DNA from 2 places in the Nocardiopsis protaetiae genome. Region 2 is predicted to be linked to the other one. Evidence: riboswitches for the same ligand, from Rfam matches in the RefSeq annotation. Region 2 holds a riboswitch; the other holds the start of a gene.

Region 1 (7,180 bases), on a different contig from region 2:
TGTCCACCATGTACTGGCTGGGCGTGCGGCCGGGGGACGTGCACCTCAACGTGTCCGTGCCCGGCTGGGGCAAGCACGCCTACAGCAGTGTCTTCGGCCCGTGGAACGCCGAGGCGACGGTGCTGGTGGTGCGCCAGGACCGCTTCTCCTCCGAGCGCCTGCTCGACGAGATCGTGCGCTGCGGCGTGCACACCTTCTGCGCCCCGCCGACGGTGTGGCGGATGCTGGTGCAGACCGACCTGGCGTCGTGGAAGGTGCCGCTGCGCGAGGCGCTGGCCGCCGGGGAGCCGCTGAACGCGGAGGTGGTGGAGCACGTGCGCAAGGCGTGGGGCCTGACGGTGCGCGACGGGTTCGGCCAGACGGAGACCACCCTGCTGGTCGGCAACTCCCCCGGACAGCACGTGGTGCCCGGGTCGATGGGCCGCGAGATGCCCGGCTACCGGATCGTGCTGGCGGACCCGGTCACCGAGGAGCCCGGCGACAGCGGCGAGATCTGCGTGGACCTGTCCGACGAGCCGGTGGGGATCATGAAGGGGTACGCCGACAGCCCCGACCTGACCCGGCTGGCGACCCGCCGGGGCCTGTTCCACACCGGGGATCTGGCCTCCCGGGAGGCCGACGGGCACATTACCTATATCGGCCGCGGCGACGATGTGTTCAAGGCCTCGGATTACCGCATCTCACCATTCGAACTCGAAAGCGTGCTCGTCGAACACGAATACGTGGCCGAGGCGGCGGTGGTCCCCTCGCCCGATCCGCTGCGGCTGGCGGTCGCCAAGGCGTTCGTGACCCCGGCCCCGGGGGTGCCGGCCACGGCGGAGACGGCGCGGGCGATCCTGGAGCACGTCCGGGCCCGCCTGTCCCCGTACAAGAGGGTCCGCCGCCTGGAGTTCGCCGAGCTGCCCAAGACGGTGTCGGGCAAGATCCGCCGGGTGCAGCTGCGCCGGGAGGAGGCCGAGCGCGGGCCGGTCACGGACGGCTCGCGCCACCCCGCCGAGTTCTGGGAGGAGGACTTCACCGGGCCGGGGGCCTGAACCGGCACCGGCCTATCCGGAGAAATGCGTCTCAACAAATGAGACGAACATTTCACCATTGTCGCGATTACCGCCTCCCACCATGTGACCCTCGTCCGAAATACCGGCGTAACCGCGTTCGGGCCCCGCGGCCGCGCTAGTGTGCAGGGTGGCGGCACCGCACGAGCGAGGACATAAGGGGAGCAGCAGCATGCCCAGCACCAACGACACACGGGTGGTCGACTACAAGCCGCTCATCGCCCCCCGGGACCTGCTCGCCGAGCTTCCCCTGGGAGATGAGCGCACCGCCCTGGTCGAGCGCTCCCGCACCGAGGTCAAGCGGGTCCTGGACGGTGAGGACGACCGCCTGCTGGTCGTCGTCGGCCCCTGCTCCGTGCACGACCGCGAGTCGGCCATGGACTACGCCCACCGCCTCATCGAGCTGATCCCCTCGCTGAGCGAGGAGCTGTGCGTGGTCATGCGCGTGTACTTCGAGAAGCCGCGCACCACCGTCGGCTGGAAGGGGCTCATCAACGACCCCGGCCTCGACGACACCTACGACGTGCAGCGCGGCCTGCGCCTGGCCCGCGAGATCCTGCTGGACATCAACTCGCTGGGGCTGCCCGCGGGCACCGAGTTCCTCGACCCCATCACCCCGCAGTACATCGCCGACGCCGTGTCCTGGGGCGCGATCGGCGCCCGCACCACCGAGAGCCAGGTGCACCGCCAGCTGAGCAGCGGCCTGAGCACCCCGGTGGGCTTCAAGAACGGCACCGACGGCGACGTGCAGGTGGCCGTGGACGCGGTCGGCGCGGCCGCCGCCTCCCACACGTTCTTCGGCGTGGACCCGGCGGGCGCCGGCTCGGTGGTCGTCACCGAGGGCAACCCCGACTGCCACGTCATCCTGCGCGGCGGCCGCACCGGCCCCAACCACGACACCGCCTCGGTGAACGCGGCGCTGGACGTCATCACCAAGGCCGGGCTGCCGCGCCGCCTGATGATCGACGCCAGCCACGCCAACAGCGGCAAGGACCACGAGCGCCAGCCGGGCGTGGCCGCCGAGATCGCCGCCCAGGTCGCCGAGGGCCAGGACGGCATCATCGGCGTCATGCTGGAGAGCTTCCTCGTCCCCGGCGCCCAGAAGCTGGGCGACCCGGCGGACCTGGTGTACGGCCAGTCCATCACCGACAAGTGCATGGGCTGGGACACCACCACCGAGGTGCTGACCACCCTGGCCGAGGCCGTCCGGGCCCGCCGCAAGACCGCCTAGCCGGTCCGCACACGCACCGGCGCCCGCACCGTTCACGAACGGGGCGGGCGTCGTCGTTCCCAGGGCCGGGCCTAGCGGGTCGCGGACTCCCGCGGGAGGACCTCCAGGGCGGCCAGCAGCTCGCGGCCCAGGGCCTCGCAGTCCCCCGGTTCGAATGCGTCGGCCCCGGATTCCAGGCGCAGGGCGAAGGTGTGCGTGCCCGCCGGGCCGCTCACCCAGCCGACCCACCACCCCGGCGCGCCCCCGCCCTCGCAGGCCGCGCGGCCGTGCAGCGTGTGCCCCTCGCCCTCCTCCACCAGGGTGAGCGCGTGCAGTGCCCGCTGGTGGGCGGCGTCCACCGGCAGTTCTCCGCGGGCCAGCTGGGCCAGGAACTCCGTCTGCTCCACCGCGGAGACCCCCAGCGGGCCCCGCGCCCAGAAGTCGTCCTCCCCCGTGCCGACGTCGCGGTTGCCGTACTCGAACCGGTCCACCCACGGTGCCAGCCGGTCCCGGCCCACCCGCTCCACCGCGTCCCGGTGGGCGGCCTCCCCGGCGCCCGCCACCGCCCCCGCGTCGGCGGCCGCACCCGTCTGGAGCGCCACCAGCGCCGTCACCAGGTCGAACGTCTCCCCCGGCACCGCGCGCTCGCGCGCCCGCCCGGGGTCCACCAGCACCGAGGTGCGGTCCTGTGTGTCGTAGAGCACGAACGTGCCCGTCGCCCCGGCCCGCTCGAACACCGCGGCCAGGTCCGCCCGCTCCACCGCGGCCACGTCCCCGCCCACCGCGGCGGCGTTGTCCGCGCCCGGGGACGGGCCCGGCCCCTCCCCGTCCTCCCGCGGAGCGGCGCAGCCCAGCAGCGCCGCCAGCGTCGCGCCGACCACCGACGCGCACCCGATCCGTCTCATCCTCCGCGTGTCCACCAGCACTCGGTCTCCCTCGGTACACGAACCGCAACGACCCGATTCCGTTCCGTTCACCGCACACGGTAGTCCGTGCGCGCCCGCCCCGCCGGGGATTCGACCGGTCCGTTCGCGCGGGCGGCCGCACGGCGGCGGCCGCCCTTGGGAGCGGCCACGGCCGCTGCTAGGCTGAACGTGTTGCTGACCCCGTACGGGAGAGTGCCCGCGCAGCCGGCGCGGGCCGCCGAAGGAGCAATCCCTCCCCGAAACAACCTCTCAGGCACAGTGGACCGTACGGGCGAGACCACTCTGGAAAGCAGGGACCGCGTCCCTCGCCGAAGGTGCAAGCCACGCCGAGCGCGCGGTGAAGCTCTCAGGCACAGATGACAGAGGGGGAGGATGGCAACGCCTATGCACGATACGACGCCCATCCTCTCGGGAGTACCCATGTCAGAGCCCGCGTCCGCGTCGCGGCCCACCGCCCTGCGCGCGATCCACGAGAAGGCCGGTGCCTCCCTCGTCGACTTCGCCGGGTGGCTCATGCCCCTCCGCTACGGCAGCGAGACCGCCGAGCACAAGGCCGTACGCGAGGCCGCGGGCCTGTTCGACCTCTCCCACATGGGCGAGATCCGCCTCACCGGCCCCGACGCCGGGCGCGCCCTCGACCACGCCCTGGTCGGGCACCTGTCGCAGGTCAAGCCGGGCAAGGCCCGCTACACGATGATCACCGACGCCGACGGCGGCGTCCTGGACGACCTCATCGTCTACCGGCTCGGCGAGGAGGAGTACCTCGTGGTGGCCAACGCCGCCAACGCCGACGTCGTCTCCGCCGCCCTGGCCGAGCGCGCCGCCGGGTTCGACGTCGAGGTCGCCGACGAGTCCGCCGAGTACTCGCTCATCGCCGTCCAGGGCCCCCGGGCCGTGGAGATCCTGGCCCCGCTCACCGACGCCGACCTGGACTCCATCCGCTACTACGCGGGCTACGAGCACACCGTCGCCGGGGTCCCCGTCCTGCTGGCGCGCACCGGCTACACCGGCGAGGACGGGTTCGAGATCTTCGTCAAGCCCGCCGAGCGCGCCGTCGAGGTGTGGGAGGCGCTCATCGCCGCCGGCGCCGACCGGGGCCTGGTGCCCGCCGGGCTGTCGGCCCGCGACACCCTGCGCCTGGAGGCGGGCATGCCGCTGTACGGCCAGGAGCTGAGCACCGACCTCACCCCCTTCGACGCCGGGCTGGGCCGCGTGGTCAAGTTCGACAAGGAGGGCGACTTCGTCGGCCGGGCCGCCCTCGAAGAGGCCGCCCGCACCGCCCGCCCCCGCCGCCTCATCGGCCTCGTCGCGCGCGGACGCCGTCCGCTGCGCCGCGGCCAGGACGTGCTGCGCGACGGCGCGGTCGTCGGCACCATCACCAGCGGCGCGCCCTCCCCCACCCTGGGCAGCCCCATCGCCATGGCCTACGTGGACGGCGAACTCGACACCGCGACCGGCGCGTTCACCGTGGACGTGCGCGGCCGCGGCGAGGACGTCGACGTGGTCGAGCTGCCGTTCTACAAGCGGCAGGCCTGAGAGACGTGGGTCCCGCACCAACGGGACCCCACGCGCCCCGCGCGGCTGCACCCCTGATCGGGATCGGCACGGGCGGGACGCGATCCGGACGTAGGCCGGGCCGGGCGGCCGTCACCCGGCGGCGCGGCAGGAATGAAGAGAACCTCCAAGGAGAGTTGAAGTGAGCGTTCCCACGGAGCTGGGTTACACCGCCGAACACGAGTGGGTCTCGATCGAGGACGGGGTCGCAACGGTCGGCATCACGGCGTTCGCCGCCGAGTCCCTCGGCGACATCGTCTACGTCGAGGCCCCCGCCGCCGGCACCACCGTGAGCGCGGGCGAGACCTGCGGCGAGGTGGAGTCCACCAAGTCCGTCAGCGACATCTACTCCCCCGTCGACGGCGAGGTCGTCGAGGTCAACGCGGACCTGGAGGGGGAGCCGGAGTCCATCAACTCCGACCCCTACGGCGCGTGGCTGTTCAAGGTGCGCCTGGCCGGGGAGCCCGGCGCGCTGCTCTCCGCGGAGGAGTACACCAAGCTGACCGAAGGCGAGGACTGACCCCCGATGGCCACCGACAACACGCTCAACCAGAGCCTGAGCGAACTCGACCCGGAAGTCGCGGCCGCGGTCGACGCGGAGCTGGGCCGCCAGCGCGACACCCTTGAGATGATCGCCTCGGAGAACTTCGCTCCGCAGGCCGTCATCGAGGCGCAGGGCACCGTCCTGACCAACAAGTACGCGGAGGGCTACCCGGGCCGCCGCTACTACGGCGGGTGCGAGTACGTCGACGTCGTCGAGCAGCTCGCCATCGACCGGGCCAAGTCCCTGTTCGGTGCCGAGCACGCCAACGTACAGCCGCACTCGGGCGCCCAGGCCAACACGGCCGTGTACTTCGCCCTGCTCAAGCCGGGCGACACCATCCTCGGTCTGGACCTGGCCCACGGCGGCCACCTGACCCACGGGATGCGGATCAACTACTCCGGCAAGGTCCTCAACGCCGTGGCCTACCACGTGCGCGACGAGGACGGCACCGTCGACTACGACGAGGTCGCCGCCCTGGCCAAGGAGCACCAGCCCAAGATGATCGTGGCGGGCTGGTCGGCCTACCCGCGGCAGCTGGACTTCGCCCGGTTCCGGGAGATCGCCGACTCCGTGGGCGCCCTGCTCATGGTCGACATGGCGCACTTCGCCGGCCTGGTCGCGGCGGGCCTGCACCCCAACCCGGTGCCGTTCGCCGACGTGGTCACCACCACCACGCACAAGACCCTGGGCGGCCCGCGCGGCGGTCTGATCCTCACCAAGGCCGAGCTGGCCAAGAAGATCAACTCCGCGGTGTTCCCCGGTATGCAGGGCGGGCCGCTGGAGCACGTGATCGCGGCCAAGGCCGTGGCGCTCAAGGTCGCGGCGGGCGAGGAGTTCGCCGACCGCCAGCGCCGCACGGTGTCCGGTGCCAGGCTGCTCGCCGAGCGCCTGACCCGGCCCGACGCCGCCGAGGTCGGTGTGAAGGTGGCCTCCGGGGGGACGGACGTGCACCTGGTGCTGGTCGACCTGGTGGACTCCGAGCTCAACGGCCAGGAGGCCGAGGACCGGCTGCACTCCATCGGGATCACCGTCAACCGCAACGCGGTGCCCAACGACCCGCGGCCGCCGATGGTGACCTCGGGTCTGCGGATCGGCACGCCGGCGCTGGCCACGCGCGGGTTCGGCGACGAGGACTTCGCCGAGGTCGCCGACATCATCGCCGAGGCCCTCAAGCCCGAGTTCGACGCACAGGCGCTGAGCACCCGGGTGCGGGCGCTGACCGAGAAGTACCCGCTCTACCCCAACCTGTAGGGCCCCGCCGTGCGGGGCCGCCCGGCCCCGCACGGCATCCGTCCGGCAGGCACGGCCCTGTGCTCATCCGGGCCCTGTGCTCAACGAGGAGGACAGACCCTTGGCCATCAGCGTGTTCGACCTGTTCAAGATCGGTATCGGACCCTCCAGCTCCCACACCGTCGGGCCGATGAAGGCCGCCCGCACGTTCGTCACCCGGCTGCGGGAGAACGGACTGCTGGACGAGGTGGCGCACGTGCGCGCCGAGCTGTACGGGTCGCTCGCCCTCACCGGCAAGGGGCACGGCAGCGACACGGCCGTCGTGCTCGGCCTGCTCGGCCACACCCCCGAGGGGGTGGACGTGGACACCGTGCCCGCTCTGGTCGACCGGGTGCGCACCGAGCGCTCGATGGCGCTGGGCGGCCCGGACGGGCCGGTGGTGGACTTCGACCCGGCCGTGGACGTGGACTTCCGCCGCAAGGAGAGCCTGCCCGACCACCCCAACGGGATGCGGTTCGTCGCCCGGGACGCCGCCGGCGGCGAGCTGGCCGCCAAGGTGTACTACTCCGTGGGCGGCGGGTTCGTCGTGGACGAGCGGGCGGCGGGGGCCGACCGCATCAAGGCCGACGACACCGTGCTGCCGTACCCGTTCGACACCGCCGAG
Region 2 (6,348 bases):
GCGATCTTGGCCTTGAGGTCGTCGACGTCGACGTTGCCGCCCTCGTCGCAGGCCACCACGGCCACGCGCATGCCCGCCATCACCGCGCTGGCGGCGTTGGTACCGTGCGCGGAGCTGGGGATCAGGCACACGTCGCGGTGGTCGTCGCCGCGCGAGCGGTGGTAGCCGCGGATGGCCAGCAGGCCCGCGAACTCGCCCTGGGAGCCGGCGTTGGGCTGGAGCGACACCGCGTCGTAGCCGGTGATCTCGGCCAGCCAGGCCTCCAGGTCACGGATCAGCGCCACCGAGCCGGCCGCCTGGTCCAGCGGGGCCAGCGGGTGGAGCCCCGCGAACTCCGGCCAGGTGACCGACTCCATCTCGGTGGTGGCGTTGAGCTTCATGGTGCACGAGCCCAGCGGGATCATCGTGCGGTCCAGCGCCAGGTCGCGGTCGGAGAGCTTGCGCATGTAGCGCAGCAGCGAGGTCTCGCTGCGGTGGGTGTTGAACACCGGGTGGTCGAGGTAGTCGACCCCGCGCGCCAGGTCCTCGGGGACGCGGTCGGCGTCCTCGTCCACGGCCACGGCGGACTTGGCGGAGCCGCGCCCGGCCTCGCCGAACGCCTCGGCCAGCGCGGTCAGGTCGGCGACGGTGGTGGTCTCGTCCACGCTGACGCCGACGGTGGCGGCGTCCACGCGCAGCAGGTTGAACCCGGCCGCCAGGGCGTCCTCCACGACCCGGTCGGCGCTGGGCACCCGCACCCGCAGGGTGTCGAAGAACGCGCCGTGGACGACCTCGAAGCCGCGCTCGGCCAGCGCGCCGGCCAGCGCCGCGGTGCGGGTGTGCACCTGGCGGGCGATCGCGCGCAGGCCGTGCGGGCCGTGGTAGACGGCGTACATCCCGGCCATGACGGCCAGCAGCACCTGGGCGGTACAGATGTTGCTGGTGGCCTTCTCGCGGCGGATGTGCTGCTCGCGGGTCTGGAGCGCCAGGCGGTAGGCGGGACGGCCCGCGGTGTCCACCGAGACGCCGACCAGGCGGCCCGGGATCTGGCGGCGCAGCTTCTCGGTCACCGACATGTAGCCGGCGTGCGGGCCGCCGAAGCCGAGCGGGACGCCGAAGCGCTGGGTGGAGCCGACGGCGATGTCCGCGCCCAGGGCGCCGGGGCTGCGCAGCAGGGTCAGCGCCAGGATGTCGGCGGCGACCACGGCCAGGGCGCCGCGCTCGTGGGCGGCGGCGATGACCGCGCCCGGGTCGCGCACCACACCGCTGGAGGCCGGGTACTGGACCAGGACGCCGAACGCGTCGCCCTCGGGCAGGCCCTGGGACAGGTCCGCGACGACGACCTCGATGCCCAGCGGTTCGGCGCGGGTGCGCAGCACCTGGAGGGTCTGCGGGAAGACGTCGGAGTCGACGACGAAGACGTCCGCCTTGCTCTTGGAGGCGCGGCGGGCCAGGGTCATGGCCTCGGCGGCGGCGGTGGCCTCGTCCAGCAGGGAGGCGCCGGTGACGGGCAGGCCGGTGAGGTCGGAGACCATGGTCTGGAAGTTGATGAGGGCCTCCAGGCGGCCCTGGGAGATCTCCGGCTGGTAGGGCGTGTACGCCGTGTACCAGGCCGGGTTCTCCATGATGTTGCGCAGGATCACCGGCGGGGTGAAGGTGCCGTAGTAGCCCTGGCCGATGAGGGGCTTGACGACGGTGTTGCGGTCGGCGAACGCGCGCAGCTCCGCGAGGGTCTCGGCCTCGCCGATGGCCTCGGGCAGGTCGAGCGTCGCGCTCCGGCCGGGGGCGCTGAGGATGGACGCGGGGACGGCGGCGGCCATGAGCTCGGCGGTGGAGCCGTAGCCGACCGTCTTGAGCATCTCCTCGACGGCGCCGGGCGCGGGACCGATGTGGCGGTCGGCGAACACGCGGGCGGGTGCGCCGGGGATGTTCACGGGCTGGTCGGGCACGGAGACCTCCTGGTGACAGGGCCGATGCGGATCGGCGGTGTTCCTCACGGTCTCCCCCTCTGTCACCGGGCACGGCGGTGCCCAGGCTTCAGAGCGGCCTTCTCCGTGCGGTCCGTGGTGCCTGAGAGGTTACTGGGGAGTATTGCCCCGTCGGCGCCCCTGGGTCAGGGGTCTCTCCCGCGCGGTATCGACAGCCTGCTGACGCTGTGTTCACTTGTACGGACAGGGTGAATGTCGGTTTTCATCCCTGTTGTGGTTACGACCGTACTCGATCGCACCGCCCGTAGCCGAGTCCCCCCGCGCGTTGCGCGCGCCTCACCTGCCCGGGCACGACGAGGGCCCGTGCGGCCGTCCCTCCGCACGGACCCTCCACCGTCCTCTCTCGGACGGTCCCGGTGGGGCCGGTGCGCGGCCCCGCCCTCTTCTCTCGGACAGTCCCGGGCCGCCCGGCCGCCCCCAGGCGAAAGGACTCACCGTGCGCCGCGTCACACCCCTCGTCCCGCCCGCCGACCACCCCGGGCGCGCCGCCCGCCGAACCGCCCACGGGATCCCCGGTCGCGTATGCCTCCGGTCCCGGACGCCGCCGCGCCGGGGCCGCGCCGCCGGGGCGTCGGCGGCGGGCGACCGTGGGAGATGCGGCCGCCTCCGCTCGGGCGGCCGCAGACGATGGCGGCGGTGTCCGACGCGGCGCGGTCCCTCGACCGAGCGGCGGCGGGCGAAGGCGGCGGTGTCCCCCGACCGGGCGACGGCAGGCGAAGGCGGCGGTGTCCCGAAGAGGAACCGAGACTCGCCGCCAGGGGCCGGGACACCGCGGCAGGCCCGGGAAAGGGCGGAGCCCGTGCGGCCGTCCCTCCGCACGGGCTCCTCACCCATCTCTCTCGGACAGGGTTCGCGGAGGGCCTCGCACGGCCGTCCTCCGCACGAAGCCCTCACCACTCTCACTCTGTCATCACTCTCGGACGATCCGCAGCCACACCGCCGTGTCGGACGGCAATCGGTCGCCCTCCAGGGGGCCGCTGGCCAGCAGCACCCCGCCGTGGGCGGGCAGGTCGGCCGGGCCCCCGCCCAGGTTGACGACGCAGGCCACGTCGTCGCGGACGAACGCCAGCACCTCCTGGGGCGCCTCCAGCCAGCGCATCCCCGGGCCGTCGGCGGGCGGGGCGCCCAGGGCGGGCTCGGCCCGGCGCACCGCCAGCGCCCGGCGGTACAGGTGCAGCATGCCGTCGGGGTCGGCGGCCTGGGCCGCGGCGGTGTGCGCCGACCAGCCCGCGGGCTGGGGCAGCCACGGGTCGGCCGCCCCCTCGGGGCCGAACCCGAAGGGCGGCGCGTCCCCCGACCACGGCAGCGGCACCCGGCAGCCGTCCCGGCCCCGGTCGGTCCCGCCCGAGCGGGCGAACACCGGGTCGTCGATCAGCTCCTCGGGCACGTCCACCTCCTCCAGGCCCAGCTCCTCGCCCTGGTACACGTACACCCCGCCGGGCAGGGCCATGGCCAGCAGCGCCGCCGCCCGCGCCCGCCGGGTGCCCAGTTCCAGGTCCGTGGGCTCCCCGTAGCGGCGGTCGGCGAACGAGAACCCGGTGTCCCCCGCCCGCCCGTACCGCGTCACGTGCCGGGTCACGTCGTGGTTGGACAGCACCCACGTGGCGGGCGCCCCCACCGGCGCGTGCGCGGCCAGCGTGCGGTCGATGACCGCCCGCAGCGCCTTGGGGTCCCAGGGGCAGCTGAGGAAGTCGAAGTTGAACGCGCTGTGCAGCTCGTCGGACCGCAGGTAGCGCGCGAACCGCTCCGGGTCGGGCAGCCACATCTCCCCCACGAACACCCGGTCGGGCCCGTAGGACTCGGCGATCCGCCGCCAGCGCCGGAACACGTCGTGCACCCCGTCGCGGTCGGAGAACGCGCTCTCGTCCCCCTCGGCGGCGTCCGGCAGCGCCGGGTCCTTGACCATCCCGTCGGCCACGTCGATGCGGAACCCGTCCACGCCCCGGTCGAACCAGAACCGCAGGATCGCGTCGAACTCCTCGCGCACCCGCGGGTGCTCCCAGTTCAGGTCGGGCTGCTGCGCCGAGTACAGGTGCAGGTACCACTCCCCCGGGCTCCCGTCGGCCTCGGTGACCCGCGACCACGCGGACCCGCCGAACCGGGACCGCCAGTTGTTGGGCGGCAGCCCGCCGTCCTCGCCGCGGCCGGGCCGGAACCAGAACAGGGACCGCTCGGCCGAGCCGGGCCCGGCCGCCAGCGCCTCGCGGAACCACACGTGCTCGCTGGAGCAGTGGTTGGGCACGATGTCGATGATCACCCGGATGCCGCGCTCGTGGGCGGCGGCGATGAGCCGGTCGGCCAGGTCCAGGTCGCCGTACACGGGCGCGATGTCGGTGTAGTCGGCCACGTCGTACCCGCCGTCGGCGAGCGGCGACGGGTACCAGGGGCTCATCCACAGCGCGTCGACCCCCAGCTCCGCCAGGTGGTCGATCTCCCGCAGCACCCCGGCGAGGTCGCCGATGCCGTCGCCGTCGCCGTCGGCGAAGCTGCGCGGGTAGATCTGGTAGATGGCGGCGCCGCGCCACCAGTCCGGGTCGTGGTGTCCGGTCACGTTGCGGTGTCCTTGTCTTCGAGGGAAGGGTGGGGCGGGGTCAGCCCTTGAGGGCACCGGCCGACAGCCCCGAGATCACCTGGCGCTGGAACACCAGGAACAGGGCGAGCACCGGCAGGCTGGAGATGACCATCCCGGCGATGAGCAGGTTGAGCGGCATCTCGGTGGAGATCCGCGCCAGGTGGACGGTGATGGTCTGCACCAGCGGGTCCTGGAGCACCACCAGCGGCCAGATGAAGTCCTTCCAGGCGGCGACGATCGCCAGGATCGACACCACCGCCAGGATCGGCCGCGACAGCGGCAGCACGATCCGCAGCATGATCTGGGCGGGTCCGGCCCCGTCCAGCCGGGCGGCCTCCACCAGGTCGGCGGGGATGCGGTCGAAGAACTGTTTGAGCACGAACACGTTGAAGGCGTTGGCCGCCATCGGCAGCCACACCGCCCAGGGCGTGTTGAGCAGGTTGATCCCGAGCAGCGGCACGTCGGCGACGGTGAGGTAGGTGGGGATGAGCAGTGCCGCGGCCGGGAGCATGAGGGTCGCCAGCATCATCCCCAGCACGGCGTTGCCCAGCACCGGGCGCAGCCGCGACAGCGAGTAGGCGGCCGGCACGGCCACCCCGAGCTGGAACAGCCAGGCGCCGCCCACCACCACGAACGTGTTCCACAGGTACCGGCCCAGGTCCAGGGTGTCCCAGGCGCGCGGATAGGTCTCGGGCCGCCACTCCTGCGGCAGCAGGGTGGGCGGGGTGCGGGCCAGTTCGGCGGGGGGCTTGAAGGACCCGCTCACCGCCAGCAGCATCGGTCCCAGGAACACCACGGTGAACAGGACGATCACCAGGACCAGGACCGCCCGGTAGCCGGTCCTGCCCCGGGGGCCGTTGAGGGTGAGCGGGGAGACGAGGGTGCGCTCCGCGGTGCGCGCGGGCGGGCCGCCGCGGGCCCGCCGGGGCCGGGTGGGTGTCATGGCTCTCCTCCAGGACGGGTCAGCGGGTGCGGGTGGCCCACAGGTACAGGGCGGAGAACACGGCCAGGACCGCGAAGAGCAGCAGGCTCAGGGCGGCGGCCGCGCCGAAGTCGCCGAAGGTGAACGCGTAGCGGTAGATGAGCAGCAGGACCGTGGTGGTCGCCCCCTCGGGCCCGCCGCCGGTGAGGATGTAGGGCTCGACGAACACCTGCATGGTCGCCACGATCTGGAGCAGCAGGAGCACGAGGATCACGAACCGCATGTGCGGAATGGTCACCGACCACACCCGCTGGAGCAGCCCGGCCCCGTCGAGTTCGGCCGCCTCGTACAGCTCGCCCGGGATGGCCTGGAGCCCGGCCAGGTAGATGAGGGTGGCGGTGCCCAGGTTGGCCCAGGTGGAGACGATGACGAGCGAGATCAGCGCGGTGTCGGCGGAGTTGGTCCACTCCAGCCCGGGCAGGCCCACCGCGCGCAGCGCGCCGTTGAGCAGTCCGGGCCCGGGGTCGTAGAACCACTTCCACAGCAGCGCCGACACGATGGGCGGCAGCATCACCGGCAGGTAGACGACCAGCCGCAGGTATCCGCGGGCGTGCTTGAGCTCGTTGAGGACGAGCGCCAGCACGAACGGCAGGGCGAACCCGAAGACCAGGGCCAGCAGGGTGAACCGCGCGGTGTTGGCCCATGCGGTGGCGAACAGCGGGTCCCGGAACAGGGTGCGGAAGTTCTCCAGCCCCACCCACACCGGGTCGGTGACGAAGTTGACCCGCTGGAAGGCCAGCGCGACACCGCTGGTGATCGGGTACCAGGAGAAGAAGGCGAAGCACAGGATCGCCCCGGACAGGAAGGCGTAGGCGACGGCGTTCTCG

The links. Region 2 has a riboswitch for glycine ahead of gcvP (aminomethyl-transferring glycine dehydrogenase). Riboswitches for the same ligand answer to the same signal wherever they lie in the genome.
Region 1: it holds a riboswitch for glycine, as region 2 does, so the genes downstream of both, gcvT (glycine cleavage system aminomethyltransferase GcvT) here and gcvP (aminomethyl-transferring glycine dehydrogenase) in region 2, are expected to answer to the same signal.

Annotation. Positions count from the first base shown of each region.
Region 1 is NZ_JBJJBV010000076.1:15,411-22,590, reverse strand. Features, by position in the region: gene ACJOT3_RS14105 (AMP-binding protein) at 1-1,034, shown strand, start outside; gene ACJOT3_RS14100 (3-deoxy-7-phosphoheptulonate synthase) at 1,225-2,283, shown strand; gene ACJOT3_RS14095 (penicillin binding protein transpeptidase domain-containing protein) at 2,355-3,167, opposite strand; glycine riboswitch at 3,364-3,464, shown strand; gene gcvT (glycine cleavage system aminomethyltransferase GcvT) at 3,609-4,724, shown strand; gene gcvH (glycine cleavage system protein GcvH) at 4,885-5,262, shown strand; gene glyA (serine hydroxymethyltransferase) at 5,269-6,537, shown strand; gene ACJOT3_RS14075 (L-serine ammonia-lyase) at 6,638-7,180, shown strand, end outside.
Region 2 is NZ_JBJJBV010000323.1:131-6,478, reverse strand. Features, by position in the region: partial or broken gene gcvP (aminomethyl-transferring glycine dehydrogenase) at 1-1,928, opposite strand, end outside; glycine riboswitch at 2,027-2,118, opposite strand; gene ACJOT3_RS30620 (glycoside hydrolase family 13 protein) at 2,878-4,518, opposite strand; gene ACJOT3_RS30615 (carbohydrate ABC transporter permease) at 4,559-5,482, opposite strand; gene ACJOT3_RS30610 (carbohydrate ABC transporter permease) at 5,502-6,348, opposite strand, start outside.